DNA from 2 places in the Nonomuraea sp. NPDC049607 genome. Region 2 is predicted to be linked to the other one. Evidence: riboswitches for the same ligand, from Rfam matches in the RefSeq annotation. Region 2 holds a riboswitch; the other holds the start of a gene.
The links. Region 2 has a riboswitch for cyclic di-AMP ahead of AB0J97_RS05170 (hypothetical protein). Riboswitches for the same ligand answer to the same signal wherever they lie in the genome.
Positions count from the first base shown of each region.

Region 1: linked by a shared signal. The riboswitch ahead of AB0J97_RS06180 (C40 family peptidase) and the one ahead of AB0J97_RS05170 (hypothetical protein) in region 2 are both predicted to bind cyclic di-AMP.

Region 1 is NZ_JBFAOV010000002.1:395,335-402,256, reverse strand. It holds gene AB0J97_RS06190 (DUF2306 domain-containing protein) at 1-545, opposite strand, end outside; gene AB0J97_RS06185 (NAD(P)-dependent alcohol dehydrogenase) at 723-1,715, shown strand; gene AB0J97_RS06180 (C40 family peptidase) at 1,699-2,244, opposite strand; cyclic di-AMP (ydaO/yuaA leader) riboswitch at 2,275-2,428, opposite strand; gene AB0J97_RS06175 (3-isopropylmalate dehydrogenase) at 2,528-3,574, shown strand; gene AB0J97_RS06170 (branched-chain amino acid aminotransferase) at 3,764-4,861, shown strand; gene AB0J97_RS06165 (O-methyltransferase) at 4,926-5,573, opposite strand; gene AB0J97_RS06160 (thioredoxin domain-containing protein) at 5,708-6,352, shown strand; gene cimA (citramalate synthase) at 6,548-6,922, shown strand, end outside.
Region 2 is NZ_JBFAOV010000002.1:200,390-207,311, forward strand. It holds gene AB0J97_RS05155 (roadblock/LC7 domain-containing protein) at 1-357, shown strand, start outside; gene AB0J97_RS05160 (hypothetical protein) at 383-754, shown strand; gene AB0J97_RS05165 (alpha/beta hydrolase) at 764-1,645, opposite strand; partial or broken gene AB0J97_RS05170 (hypothetical protein) at 1,937-2,365, opposite strand; cyclic di-AMP (ydaO/yuaA leader) riboswitch at 2,589-2,723, opposite strand; gene AB0J97_RS05175 (DUF5302 domain-containing protein) at 2,889-3,089, opposite strand; gene AB0J97_RS05180 (MDR family MFS transporter) at 3,137-4,591, opposite strand; gene AB0J97_RS05185 (PadR family transcriptional regulator) at 4,648-5,148, shown strand; gene AB0J97_RS05190 (rod shape-determining protein) at 5,233-6,219, shown strand; gene AB0J97_RS05195 (YetF domain-containing protein) at 6,216-6,785, shown strand; gene AB0J97_RS05200 (hypothetical protein) at 6,875-6,922, shown strand, end outside.

The DNA.
Region 1 (6,922 bases), 190 kb from region 2:
ACGAGCAGCGCCCGGCCCAGCTCGCCGGGTGGCCCGAAGGCGGCCAGCCCGAACGCCAGGGTGAACGCCTGCGTGCCCGCGCCGAGCCCGATCGCGTACCCGCGCGTCATCCAGGCCCGATGCCGGGCGACGTCGCGCCGCCGGATCGCGGCCAGGCCGAGCAGGAGGCAGGCGGCCATGGCCGTTCCGAACAGCAGCCGGAAGGCGGCCAGCAGCGTGCCGTCGCCCGCCGGAAGGTCGGAGAAGAGCGTCAGCCACAGCCCTGACAGCGCCGCGACCAGCCCGGACGCCACCAGCGCCCGCCCCGCCACCCGGTGCCACCCGGGCCGCCGGGCCCGGAACCCGGCCTGGAACTGGAACGTGCCGAGGACGCAGAACGCCAGCGACGCCGGGATGTGCAGCAGCACCGGCACGGGCATGGCGAAGAACCGCGCGTTGTCGGCCGTGACGGCGGCGCCGGAGGCCAGCTCGGTCACCCGGAGGGCGCCGGCGACCAGGGGGACGACGCTGAGCGTGAGCAGCCCGGCGGGTGCGATCCATCTCATGGGGGAGAGCGTGACGGCCGCGGCCGTGCCGGGTCATCGCGCGGACGGCCCCTCCCCGTTCGCACCATCGGCGGGACGGGCCGTCGTACTTTCGGCCATCGAGCCGTCGCCTTTCGACCGTTGAGCGTCCGCGCAGGTCGCGCCCACACTGACGGCACATCCACGAGGGAGGAAACGATGAAGGCCTACGTCCTGCGCAGGTTCGGCTCGCCCGACCAGCTCGTCCTGACCGAGGTCGAGCGGCCCGTGCCGCGCGACGACGAGGTGCTGATCCGGGTGCGGGCCACGTCCGTGCAGCCCTATGACTGGCACTTCATGCGGGGAGAGCCGTACCTGGCCCGGGTCATGGGCGGCGGGGTCGGGCTGCTGCGGCCGAGCATCGCCGTCCTCGGGGCCGACGTGGCGGGGGAGGTCGAGGCGGCGGGCAAGGACGTCACGCTGTTCCGCCCCGGCGACGAGGTGTACGCGATGTCCCTGCGGGGCGGCTTCGGCGAGTACGTCTGCCTGCGGCAGGACGAGGTGGCCCCCAAGCCGCGGGGGCTGTCGTTCGAGCAGGCGGCGGCGGTGCCGATGGCGGCCAACACCGCGCTGATCGCGCTGCGCGACGAGGGACGCGTGCAGCCGGGCCAGAAGGTGCTGGTCAACGGCGCGTCCGGCGGTGTGGGCACGTTCGCCGTGCAGCTCGCCAGGTCGATGGGGGCCCACGTCACCGGCGTGTGCGGCGGGCGCAACGCGGACCTGGTCCGCTCGCTCGGCGCGGACGACGTCGTCGACCACACCAAGGAGGACTTCGCGGCCTCGGGCCGGCGCTTCGACCTCCTCATCGACGTGGCGGGCGGCCGCCGGCTGTCGGACTGCCGTCGCGTGCTGACCAGGAAGGGCACGTACGTGCTGGTCGGCGGGCCGGCCGGCCGCTGGGTGCAGCCGGCCGGCCACATGTTCGCCGCACTGGCGTCGGCGACCTTCGTCCCGCAGCGGATCGTCAGGGCGGACGTGGTCCGCTGCGGGAGCAACAGGGCGAACCTGCTGACGCTGACCGGGCTGATCGAGCAGGGGGAGGTCACCCCGGTCATCGACAGGACCTTCCCGTTCGGCGAGATCCCGGCGGCCGTCCGCTACCAGGAGGAGGGACACTCGCCGGGGAAGGTCGTCGTCACAGGGTCGCGGTGAGCATCGCGGGGGCCGGGGCCTTGCGGAGCTGGGCGTAGTCGGCCCAGCGCTTGACGCCCTGGGGGTCGGGGCGTACCGCGCCGACGAAGGCCTGCCTGCGCCACTGCGACAGGCGTTCCTCCTTCACCACGTCGCCGGTGTGGGGGGAGTGGACCATGTAGCCGGGCTTGGAGATCATGCCGACGTGGCCGAGGCCGCTGAAGAACACCAGGTCGCCTGGTTTGAGGTCTTTCCAGGCGATTTTCTTGGAGAAGGCGCCGTACTGATCCGCGGCGACTCTGGGGAGCTCGATGCCGGCGTCCTCGTAGGCCCTGAGCATGAGGCCCGAGCAGTCGTAGCCCCGCTCGCTGGCGCCGCCCCACACGTACGGGGTGCCGCGCTTGTCCATGGCGTATTCGAGGGCGACCTTCCAGGCCGGTTTCGGCACGTGCCGTTCCTGGACCTGTTTCACCTGGGGGCCGGTGAGGGTGATGGCGGGGGTGGGGTCGGCGGGAGCGGCGGGCGCGAGACCCGCTCCGCCCGCCGCCACCGCCAGGAGAATGGCGATGCTAGACAGGGGACTGTCCTTCCACGTGGCCGGCCGGGTTAGCTGACGGGCTCGGGCCTGGAAGTAGCCCTACGGCGGTGCTTGAGAGCGGTGCCGATTCGCCCCGGGGGGAAAGATGGGTCCCCGGCTCCACGCAGCGGCTGCGTGGATTAGGCTCGTCGGACTCTAACGAAACGGTCAAAAGGTCGCAATCCCCCCAAAACGGATTGTCCGGAGATTGAGATGATGTGTTCGTCAGCCGAGACGAGCCGGTAAGGTACCGCCCATGGAGTCGCGTAACATCCGCCTGGCCGTCATCCCCGGGGATGGCATCGGCGCCGAGGTCGTAGCCGAAGGGCTCAAGGCCCTGGAGGCCGTGGGCACGAAGATCGAGCCCACCCACTACGACCTGGGCGCAGCCCGCTACCACCGCACGGGCGAGACGCTGCCCGACGCGGTGCTCGAAGAGCTGCGCGGCTACGACGCGATCCTGCTCGGCGCCGTGGGCGACCCCAGCGTGCCGCCGGGCATCCTGGAGCGCGACCTGCTGCTCAAGCTCAGGTTCGAGTTCGACCACTACGTCAACCTGCGCCCGGTCAAGCTGTTCCCCGGCGTCGAGACCGCGCTGGCCGGCGCCACCGCCGAGCACATCGACATGGTCGTCGTCCGCGAGGGCACCGAGGGCCTCTACGCCGGCACCGGCGGCGTCATGCGGCGCGGCACGCCGCACGAGATCGCCACCCAGGAGTCGCTGAACACCGCCCACGGTGTCGAGCGCGTCGTGCGTTACGCCTTCCAGAAGGCGCAGTCGCGGCCCCGCAAGAAGCTCACGCTCGTCCACAAGACGAACGTGCTCACCTTCGCCGGCGACCTGTGGCAGCGCACGGTCAACCGCGTGGCCGAGGAGTTCCCCGACGTCACCACCGACTACAGCCACATCGACGCGGCCTCGATGTTCTTCGTCACCCAGCCCGAGCGCTTCGACGTGATCGTCACCGACAACCTGTTCGGCGACATCATCACCGACCTCGGCGCCGCGATCGCCGGCGGCATCGGCCTGGCGGCCAGCGGCAACATCAACCCCGAGCGCACCTCGCCGAGCATGTTCGAGCCGGTGCACGGCAGCGCGCCCGACATCGCCGGTCAGGGCAAGGCCGACCCGACCGCCACCATCCTGTCCGTGGGCATGCTCCTCGACCACCTCGGCCTGCACGCCGAGGCCGCCAAGGTCGAGCAGGCCGTGGCCGCCGACATCGCCGAGCGCGTCACCGGCCGCGCCGGCCGTTCGACCAGCGAGATCGGCGACGACATCTCCGCGCGAGTATCCGGCTAGGACCGTCTAGCCCCGTACGCGCCTGGCGGTCCCGACGAGGACTGCCAGGCGCTTTTTGGCGTTCAGAGGGTTGAACCCATCCCAACTGCCTCTTGCCATCCCAAATGGCAAGACAATAGGAAGTACGAATACTGCTCGTGGGCAGTAGCTTTCAGGATCGTAGATTCGCAGAGAGTAAGGACCGTCGTCATGACCATCGCTCAGAAGCTCAGCTTCGACGTGCAGCATTCCGACCACGCTCGCACCGCGGCCGAGCGGGAGCAGGTACTGGCGAACCCCGGGTTCGGGCAGGTCTTCACCGACCACATGATCACGATCGACTACACCGAGGGCCAGGGGTGGCACGACGCCGCGCTCCTGCCGTACGGGCCGCTCCTGCTCGACCCCGCGACCTCGGTCTTCCACTACGCGCAGGAGCTGTTCGAGGGACTGAAGGCGTACCGGCAGATCTCCGGCTCGATCGTGGCCTTCCGTCCGTACGCGAACGCCGCCCGCTTCAACCGCTCGGCCGAGCGCATGGCCATGCCGGAGCTGCCGGAGGAGGCGTTCGTGGAGTCGCTGGAGCTCCTGGTCTCGGCCGACAAGGAGTGGGTGCCGACCACCGAGGGCCACAGCCTCTACCTGCGTCCGTTCATGTTCGCCACGCAGGCCGGGCTCGGCGTCAACTACCCGTCGAAGACCTACAAGTACATGGTCATCGCCTCGCCGGCGGCCTCGTACTTCGCCGGTGGCATCAAGCCCGTCTCGGTGTGGCTGTCGACCGAGTACACGCGCGCCGCGCCCGGCGGCACCGGCTTCGCCAAGTGCGGCGGCAACTATGCCGCCGCCTTCGTCGCCCAGCGCCAGGCCGTCGAGAACGGCTGCGACCAGGTCGTCTGGCTCGATGCCCACAAGCACGAGTACGTCGAGGAGATGGGCGGGATGAACCTGTTCTTCGTCTTCGGCAACAAGCTCGTCACCCCGGCGCTCACCGGCACCCTGCTGCCCGGCATCACCCGCGAGTCGATCCTGGAGCTGGCCGACGAGCTCGGCCTGGAGACCGAGGAGCGGCTGATCTCGGTGGACGAGTGGGAGTCCGCCTGCGCCGCCGGCGAGCTGACCGAGGTGTTCGCGTGCGGCACCGCCGCCGTGGTGACCCCCGTGGGTTCGGTCAGGGGCGCCGACCGCTCCTGGACCATCGCCGACGGCACCCCGGGCCCGGTGACCATGCGGGTGCGCGAGGAGCTCGTCGGCATCCAGTACGGCGCCCGCCCCGACACTCGCGGCTGGATCCACAAGATCGCCTAGGGCGTGCCGGGGAGGCCGGCGTTCAGCCGCCGGCCACCGCCGGGATCCCGTGGTCAAGGGGGGTCTAGTGGTTCTTCCTGATCATCGTGATCCCGTCGGCGATCGGCAGCACGACCACGCTCACCCGCGGGTCCTCGATCACCAGGTCGTTGAACTCGCGGATCTGCACCGTCGTCGGCTCCGCGTGCGCCGGGTCGGCCACGTGCCCGCTGCGCAGCGTGTTGTCGGCCAGCAGCAGGCCGCCCGGCCGCAGCCGCTCGACCAGCAGCTCGTAGTAGCCGGGGTAGTTGCCCTTGTCGGCGTCGAGGAAGGCCAGGTCGACGGGCTCGTCGAAGGCGGCCAGCGTCTCCAGGGCGGGCCCGAGCGTCAGCGAGACGCGGTCGGTCACGCCCGCCTTCTCCCAGTAGCGCCGGGCGATCGAGGTCCACTCCTCGCTCACGTCAAAGCAGTGCAGCCGCCCGCCGGACAGCCCCCGCGCGATGCAGATCGAGGAGTAGCCGGTGAACGTGCCCACCTCGACCGCCACGGCCGGGGCCGCGAGCTGGGTGAGCATGGTCAGGAACCGGCCCTGGTCGGCGGAGATCTGCATGCCGGCGCGGTCGCCCGTCGCCTCGGCCGTCTCCCGTGCCAGCTCCTCCAGCAGGGAGTCGGGCGGGGTGGAGTGGTCGAGGATGTACCGGCCCACCGCGGGGTCGAGGAGGTTCGCCTTCATGAAGGTCATTCTCTCCTCACAGCGTTCTCTCACCGTCATCAGGTACCAATGAGGGAGCCGCGCCGGGCGGCCGTCCGGAGAGTGGTTCTGGCGTTGGTAGGGTCTGCGCGATCGGTGAGCGGGGAAATGGGCGGATGATGAAGCGGTTGATTGCGGTCGTGGTCGCGGGTGCGGCCCTGGTGGTGCTGGGTGTGCTGGCTTTCTCGGAGCCGGGTGAGACGGCCGGGTCGGTACGCCTGACCAGGCAGCTCGACGGTTCGATGGTCCTGGCCGACAGGTCCAGCGACGCGCCCGTGCTCGACGTGTACGAGGACTTCGACTGCCCGATCTGCAAGGAGATGCACTCCAAGGTCGACGGCACGATCCAGAAGCTGGCCAAGGAGGGCAGGCTCAAGGTCGTCTTCCACCCCGTGACGATCTTCCAGGACGAGCCCATGCGCTCCAACTCCATCAGGGCCGCGGCCGCCGCCCGGTGCATGCCGGAGGAGAACTGGCTGGCCTTCAGGGACGCGCTCTACGCGATGCAGCCCGCCCCGCACGGCACGGCCTCGGGCTTCACCGTGCAGGAGCTGGTCGCGGCGGCCAGGAAGGCGGGCGCCTCGGTGGACGAGTGCGTGACCTCGCAGTCGTACGCCAAGACGCACCTGGCGGAGACCGCGAAGATCCAGATCCAGGGCACGCCGACCGTCCTGCTCAACGGGCAGCAGCTCGGCAACGAGGTGTTCGACCCGGCGGCGCTCGAACGCGTCATCGTCGGCGGCACCGGCGTGCAAGTGTAAAGGTCGTGTCCACGAGTTGAGACCGATGTGCCAGATGGTGAATCCCTGTGGCAGACTGGCAGGCACCATGTTCTACAGTCTGCTCATTATCGGCAGGCGCGCTGGCTGACACAGGGACACCGCCAGCGCGCAGACCTCTCACGTCCGTGAGGGGTCTTTTTGTTTTCCAGGACACGGATCCGAAAGAAGAGACTCATGGCCGACGACCGCTTCCACGTCTACGACACGACGCTGCGCGACGGCGCGCAGCAGGAAGGACTCAACCTCACCGTCGTCGACAAGCTCGCCATCGCGCGGCACCTGGACAGCCTGGGCGTCGGTTTCATCGAGGGGGGCTGGCCGGGCGCCAACCCCAAGGACACAGAGTTCTTCAGGCGCGCTCGAACAGAGCTCGACCTGAAGCACGCGCAGCTCGCCGCGTTCGGCGCGACCCGCCGGGCCGGTGTGAAGGCCGCCGACGACCCCTTGGTAGCCGCATTGCGCGAATCCGGCGCGCCGGTCGTGACCCTTGTCGCCAAGAGCCACGACCGGCACGTGGAGCTGGCCCTCCGCACGACTCTCCAGGAGAAC
Region 2 (6,922 bases):
GAGGTCCTGGCGGAGATGGAGCTCCTGCGCGGACGCACCCCGGACGTCACCGGCAGCGTCGCCTGCACCGTGGACGGCCTGCGGATCGCCGGCGACCTCGCCGGCGACACCGGCGAACAGGTGGCGGCGCTGTCGGCGGCGCTGCTCGCGATGAGCAGCCGGATGCTGACCATGGCGGGCCGCGGGACGTTCGAGGAGACCCTCGTGTCCGGCACCGCCGGGTTCGTGGCCCTCTACGCCGCGGGCCCCACGATCGTCCTCACGGTCCTGGCGGGACCCGGCGCCAACGTCGGGCTCCTGCGGCTGGAGGGCAGGAAGACGGCGGCCTCCGTGGCCGCCGTGGCACGCAAGCACTGACCATCCCACCGAAGCGGAGGAAAGCATGGCAGGCATGGACGTCTCCCTCAAGGAAATGATGAGCATCGACGGCACGATCGGAGCGGCGATCGTCGACCACGGCAGCGGCATGGCGCTCGGCACGCTCGGCGGCTCGAAGGAGCTGGACCTCCAGGTCGCGGCGGCGGGCAACACCGAGGTCATCAAGGCCAAACTGCGCACGATGGACTCGCTGGGCCTCAAGGACGGCATCGAGGACATCCTCATCACGCTGACCGCGCAGTACCACATCATCCGCCCGCTCACCGGCCGCAGCGGCAAGGGCCTGTTCCTCTACCTCGCCCTCGACCGCAACCGGGCCAACCTGGCCCTGGCCCGGCACATGCTCAAGGTCATCGAGGAGAAGCTGGAGCTCTGACCGGCCCGTTCACGGCTCCGTGGCGACCTCCGGGCGTACGGCGGCCGCGGAGCCGGTGTGGGCGCTGATCTCGGCGATGATCTCGGGCCAGAGGGGGCGGGGCAGGTCGTGGCCCATGCCGGGGTAGGTGACCAGGCGGGCGCCCGGGATGGCGGCGGCGGTGGCCCGGCCGCCGGCGATCGGCACGAGCTGGTCGTCCTCGCCGTGGATGACCAGCGCGGGCGCCCTCAGCCCGCCCAGCGCCGCCGTACGGTCGCCGGAGGCCATGATGGCGGCCAGCTGGCGGGCCGTGCCGGCCGGGTCGTGGCAGCGGTCGAAGGCCAGCCCGGCCAGCCTGCCGACGCGTTCGCGGTCCAGCTCGTAGCCGGGCGACCCGATGACGGACCAGGTCGCCAGGGCACCGGCGACGACCGACTCGCGATCGGCCGCGGGCTTGGCGAACAGCACCGCGGCGGCCGCCTCGGTCGGCGGGGCCGCCTGGGGGCTGGGCGTGGACATGATCGAGGTCAGGCTCAGCACGCGCGCGGGATGCCGGATGGCCAGCGCCTGGGCGACCATCCCGCCCATCGAGGCGCCGACGACGTGCGCGGCGGGCAGGCCCAGGACGTCCATGAGCCCGGCGCTGTCGTCGGCCAGGTCGTCCAGCACGTACGGCGAGGGCGCTCCCCATGGGGGAACGCCCTCGTCGTGGAGGTGCGTGGACAGGCCCGCGTCGCGGTTGTCGAACCTGACGACGTGGTGCCCCCGCTCGGCCAGGAGTTCGCAGAACTCGTCGTCCCAGTGGATGAGCTGGGCGCCGAGTCCCATGATGAGCAGCAGGGGCCTGCCCGCGGGTGAGCCGAAGCTCTCGTAGGCGATCTCGATGCCGTTGGCGGCTGCGCGCTGGATCACAGCGACCAGAATGTCATTCTGGTCGTCCGGCGTAAAGGCCGGAATGTCCGCGGGTCAGTCGTTGAGGAGCTTGCGCAGGCGCTCGCCGCCGAGCACCACGCCGCCACCGGCCAGGACCAGCACGCCGGCCATGACGGTGCCGCCCATCGCGACGGTCTTCCCGACGTTGCCCTGACCGCCGGCGGAGGTTGCCGCGTCGTCGGCGGGCGCCTCGGCCAGGACCTTGGGGGGCTCGGCCGGGTTGGCGTCGTACCTGCTCCAGGCGCCGCTGGAGAAGGCCACGGGGTAGTTCTTCTTGCCCTTGCCGTCGCCCCACTTGGTGATGACGTAGTCGATCTTGATGTGGCCCTGGCCGCCGTTGCCGTCCACGCCGAGGGTGTCGGAGTTGAAGGTGCCGCCGGTCAGCTCGGCGAAGGTCTTGGCGTCGAGGTCGAGCATGACGCCGCGGTTGGAGGGCTCGCCCGGGCCGCGGTCGCCCACGAAGAACGGCATCTTCTTGCCGTTGTAGGTCACGTAACCCTCGGTCATGAGGGGCCAGCTGGGACTGGCGGCCAGGCCCTTCTGCATGGGCTTGCCGCTGGCGGGAAGACCGGTGTCGCCGGCGCGGCCGGAGGAGTCGTCCCAGAAGTACGAAGCCTTGGTGGATCCCTTGAGCAGGATCTTCTGGTCGTCGCCGGTGTCGGCGTGGGCGCCGGTGGCGGAGATCGTCAGCGCGCCCATGGCGGACACGGACAACAGGGCGAGAGAGCGCAGGCCAAATCGAGACATGAAGCAGTGAAGTCCTTCGCGAGGGGACAGGGGGAACGCGCGTGACTACGGTGCGTAACCGGGCAGAGCGCCGAAAGGGTGGTTACGCGGCGCGTGGGGGAAGTCAGGGAAGAGACCGCTCAGCAGGCGGTCGTCACTACACTGTCCGGGGGTACGACGAGGTGGTACATGCGTGAAGTCCTCTCCATCTCGCCTACCGGGTTAGCTGACGGGTTCGGGCGTGGAGATGCCCTACCGGCACAGGGCCGGATTCACCCCAATGAGATGGGTCCCCGGTTCCCGACAAGTCGGGATTCGGCGCCAGCTGTCGCCCCTCTCCTGGTAGGGACTACGCCACCAGCTGGTAATTGGTTAAGACGGTACCCAGAGATTCGGACAAATACAAACGAATCGTCATGAACCGGGTAAAGATCTACCTGTCGAGGTAAAGAGAAAGGGGGCACGGCATGCCGTACCCCCAGCTAAATTCGACCTTTCAGCCGCCGCTCTTGCGCCTGAAGGATCTTTTACTCGAGGCCGGGCCGTGCGCCCCGTGGATCTTCGACGGGTCCACGCCCCTGCCACCCGCGGCCGAGTCGGCCTGCTGCCCGCGCTTGCGTTCCAACGCCTCCCGGAACTTGCGCTTCATCTCGTCCTCGGGAGTCTCGCTGACTTCCGGCTCCGGTGTTTCCGCCATGAGGACCTCCTGGTATTGGGGACATCCACAGCTTCGCATGACGCCGCTTACGACGCGAAACCGGCCTCCACTCTGCTCTCCGGCGCCGGCGTCTGCTCCAGCCGCCTGCCGGGCATCATGACCAGCGCGACCAGGGCGATCACCGCGCCCGCCACGCCCAGCGACGGGATCACCACGGCCGCCGCCGAGGCGTGCGCGGCCGCGAGCCCGTGCACGGGCGCGTCCGTGGTGATGACCGACGTGTACGCGGTGCCGGCCAGCGCCAGCGCCACCGAGCCGCCGATCTGCCGGAAGAAGGTGAGGTTGGCCGAGGCGGTGCCGATGTACTGCGGCGCGACGGCCTGCTGCACGGCCACGGTCAACCCCGACAACATCGGCCCCATGCCGAGCCCGATGAGCACCATCCACCCGGCCAGCAGCAGGCCGTCGGTGCGCAGGGTCAGGTTCAGGCAGAGCAGGCTGCCGGCCACCAGCAGGAACGGCGCCCCCACCAGCCACGGCTTGTACGTGCGCGTCCTGGACATCAGCGTCCCCATGAGCGCGCTGCCCGCCACCATGGCCAGCGTCATCGGGTAGATCCTCAGCCCGGACTCGGTGGCGCTGACGTTCAGCGCCTGCTGGAAGTAGCGCGGCAGGAACACCACACCGGCGTACATGCAGAAGGCCGTGAAGAACGAGGTCGCGTTGACCAGCGTGTACGTGCGGTCCCGGAACAGGTGCATCGGCATGATCGGGCTCGACGCCCGCAGCTCGACCAGCACGAACACGGCCAGCAGGACCAGGGCCAGCAGGATCGGCCCGGCCACGGGCAGGGACGTCCAGGAGTTGCCGTCCAGGCCCTTCTCGGTGAGGCCGAGCAGCAGCGCGCTGATGGCCACGCTGAACACCGCGATGCCCAGGTAGTCCGGTCGGCCCCCGCCGCCGGTGCCCGGACGGAACGGCAGCCGCAGCGCCACGATCGCGATCAGCGCTATCCCGAGCGGCACGTTCACGTAGAAGGCCCACCGCCAGCTCGCGTGGTCGGTGAACAGCCCGCCCAGGAACGGCCCGGCCAGGTACGTCAACGCCATCACACCGCCGAGCGCACCCTGCACCCGGGCGCCGTTCCGGCCGGGCGGGAACATCTCCATCACCAGGGCCAGCGAGAGCGGCAGCAGCGCGCCCGCGCCCAGCCCCTGCACGGCCCGGAACACGATGAGCTGGGTCATGTCCTGCGCCAGGCCGCACAGCGCCGATCCGACGACGAACACCGACATCCCGACGAGCAGCAGCGGCTTCCTGCCGTGCTGGTCGGACAGCCGGCCGTACAGCGGCACGGTGACGGTGGAGGTGAGCAGGTAGGCCGTGACCACCCACGTGTACAGCCGCGTGCCGCCCAGCTCGCCGGTGATGCGGGGCAGCGCGGTGCCGACGATCGTCTGGTCGAGCATCGCCAGGAACATCCCGCCGAGCACCGCCAGCAGCACCAATCCGTTGCCCTTGGCCTTCATGTCACTAGTCACAGGTAGAGACTGATAGGTAAGAGCTGACATGTCAAGCCTTTGCTATGCTGGCGGGCATGTCCCTGCGGATCGCCCTCCTCGGGCTGCTCTCCGGCGTCGGCCCGGCCAGCGGCTACGACCTGGCCAAGAAGTTCGAGCACTCGCTCAACCACGTCTGGCAGGCCGGGCACACGCAGATCTATCCCGAGCTGGTCAAGATGGCCGCCGACGGCCTGGTGACGGTCGAGCACGAGGGCGCGCGGGGCCGCAAGATCTACGCCATCACCCCCGAAGGCCGCGCGCTGCTCACCGACTGGCTGATCGGCCACGACCCGTCGGCGACCGTGCGCAGCGAGACCGCCCTCCAGGCGTTCCTGCTGCCCCTGCTGAACACCGAGCAGGCCATCGCCGTGGTCGAGCGCATCAAGGCCCACTTCGTGGCCCGCCTCGCCGTGCTCGACTGCGTCCCTGAGGGCAGCAGGCTCGGCAACTACGCGCTCACCCTCGGCCTCCGCCAGGTCCGCTCCGGCGTCGCCTGGGCCGACGAGACCCTGGCCGCCCTGCGGCGCGAAGGGTAAAACGGAACTCTTCGGTTCCTGGTGTTGCGTTGGAGCAGCCCCGGATATACACCCAGGCATGATGGTCTACCTCCCAGTACGGCGATGAGCCTCCTGGGTCGTGACCTGGCGATCGACCTCGGCGCGGCCAGCACGAGGATCTATGCCAAGGGCAAGGGCATCGTGCTCGACGAGCCCTCGGCCGTCATGCGCGACAGGGAGACGGGCAAGGTCCTCGGCTACGGCGCCGAGGCCGCGGACGGCGTTGACGTCACGGACGGCGAGACGTACTGGCCGATCAGCGATGGCCTGCCCCAGGACGGCGAGCTCGCCCGGCGCATGATCAGGCACTTCCTGCGCAAGGTGCACCGGCACCCCTTCCCCCGGCCGCGTCTGGTCATGGCCGTGCCCGACGAGTTCACGCCGATCGAGCGGGTGGCGCTGCGCGACGCCGGGTTCGAGGCGGAGGCCCGCGGCATCCTGCTGGTCAAGCATGCGATCGCCGCGGCGCTCGGCGCGGGCCTGCAGGTGCGCGACGGCACCGGGCACATGGTCGTCGACATCGGCCGCGACGCCGCCAGGGTCGCCGTGCTCTCCTGCGGGGCCGTGGTCGCCGCCGGAACCGTGCGCGGCGGCGGGAACGCCGTCACCCGCGCCGTAGCCCGCCTGGTCGAGGACGAACACGGCCTGCTGGCCGACGACCGGCAGGCCGAGTCGGCCAAGCTGCACGCGACCCGGGAGCCGGCCGGGAACGTGCTGATCCACGGCAGGGACGCCGGCACCGGCGAGGAGCGCGCGGTCGCGCTGCCCGCCGCCCGGGTCCGCGAGGCCGCCGTGCAATCGGTCGAGCACATCGTGCGGGCCGCCGAGTCCACCATGGAACGCTGCCCTCCCGAGCTGACCGCCGACCTGGGCGAGCGGGGCATGGTGCTGGTCGGCGGCGGCGCGCTGCTGCCCGGCCTGCGCCGGCGGATGCAGGAGGGCCTGTCCATGCCGGTGCGGCGCGCGGAGCGGCCCAGCGACTCGGTGGCGCTGGGCCTCGGCCGCTGCGTGGAGGACCTGGGGCTGATCGCCAAGCTGAGGCGCCGGTGAACGACCTGTTCGACCTGGGGGTCTCGCTCGCCGACAAGACCGTCAGGACGATCGCGGTCTACGTGACGATCGCCGTCCTGCTCCGCATCGCCGGAAAACGCGGCATCGCGCAGCTCAACAACTTCGACTTCGTGGTCATGCTGCTGATGAGCAACGTCGTGCAGAACGCGATCATAGGCCCGGACAACTCGCTGATCGGCGGCCTGGTCGGCGTGGTGATCCTGGTGGCCGTCAACGCGCTCGTGGTGCGGTGGGCGGCGACCGTGCCCGCGGTCGGCAGGATGTTCGAGGGCGCCCCGGTCGTCCTGGCCCGCGACGGGCACTTCATCCCCTCCGCGCTGCGCCGGATGGGCGTCCGGCAGGCCGATCTCAACGTGATGCTCCAGCTCAGAGGCGCCGACAGCGTCGCCGACACCGAAGTGGTACGCCTGGAGCCCGGCGGCTCGCTGCTGGTCCGCCTGCGCCCCGAGGAGGAGGACGTGGAACGCGGCGACCTGGAGGAGCTGTACCGGCGCCTCGACCGCATCGAACGCAAGCTGGACGACCTGAAAAGCGGGCCCTCCTGAGAATGGCGGCCGAACGACCATTAGATATCGATCATTAATGGTGCGTTAATCGCCCTGCGCCCGGAATTGATCTCCGATATTGTCCTGATGTGCGCCTGGCTGGTCGCTCGGTCATGATGTCCGCGGTGCTGATCTGC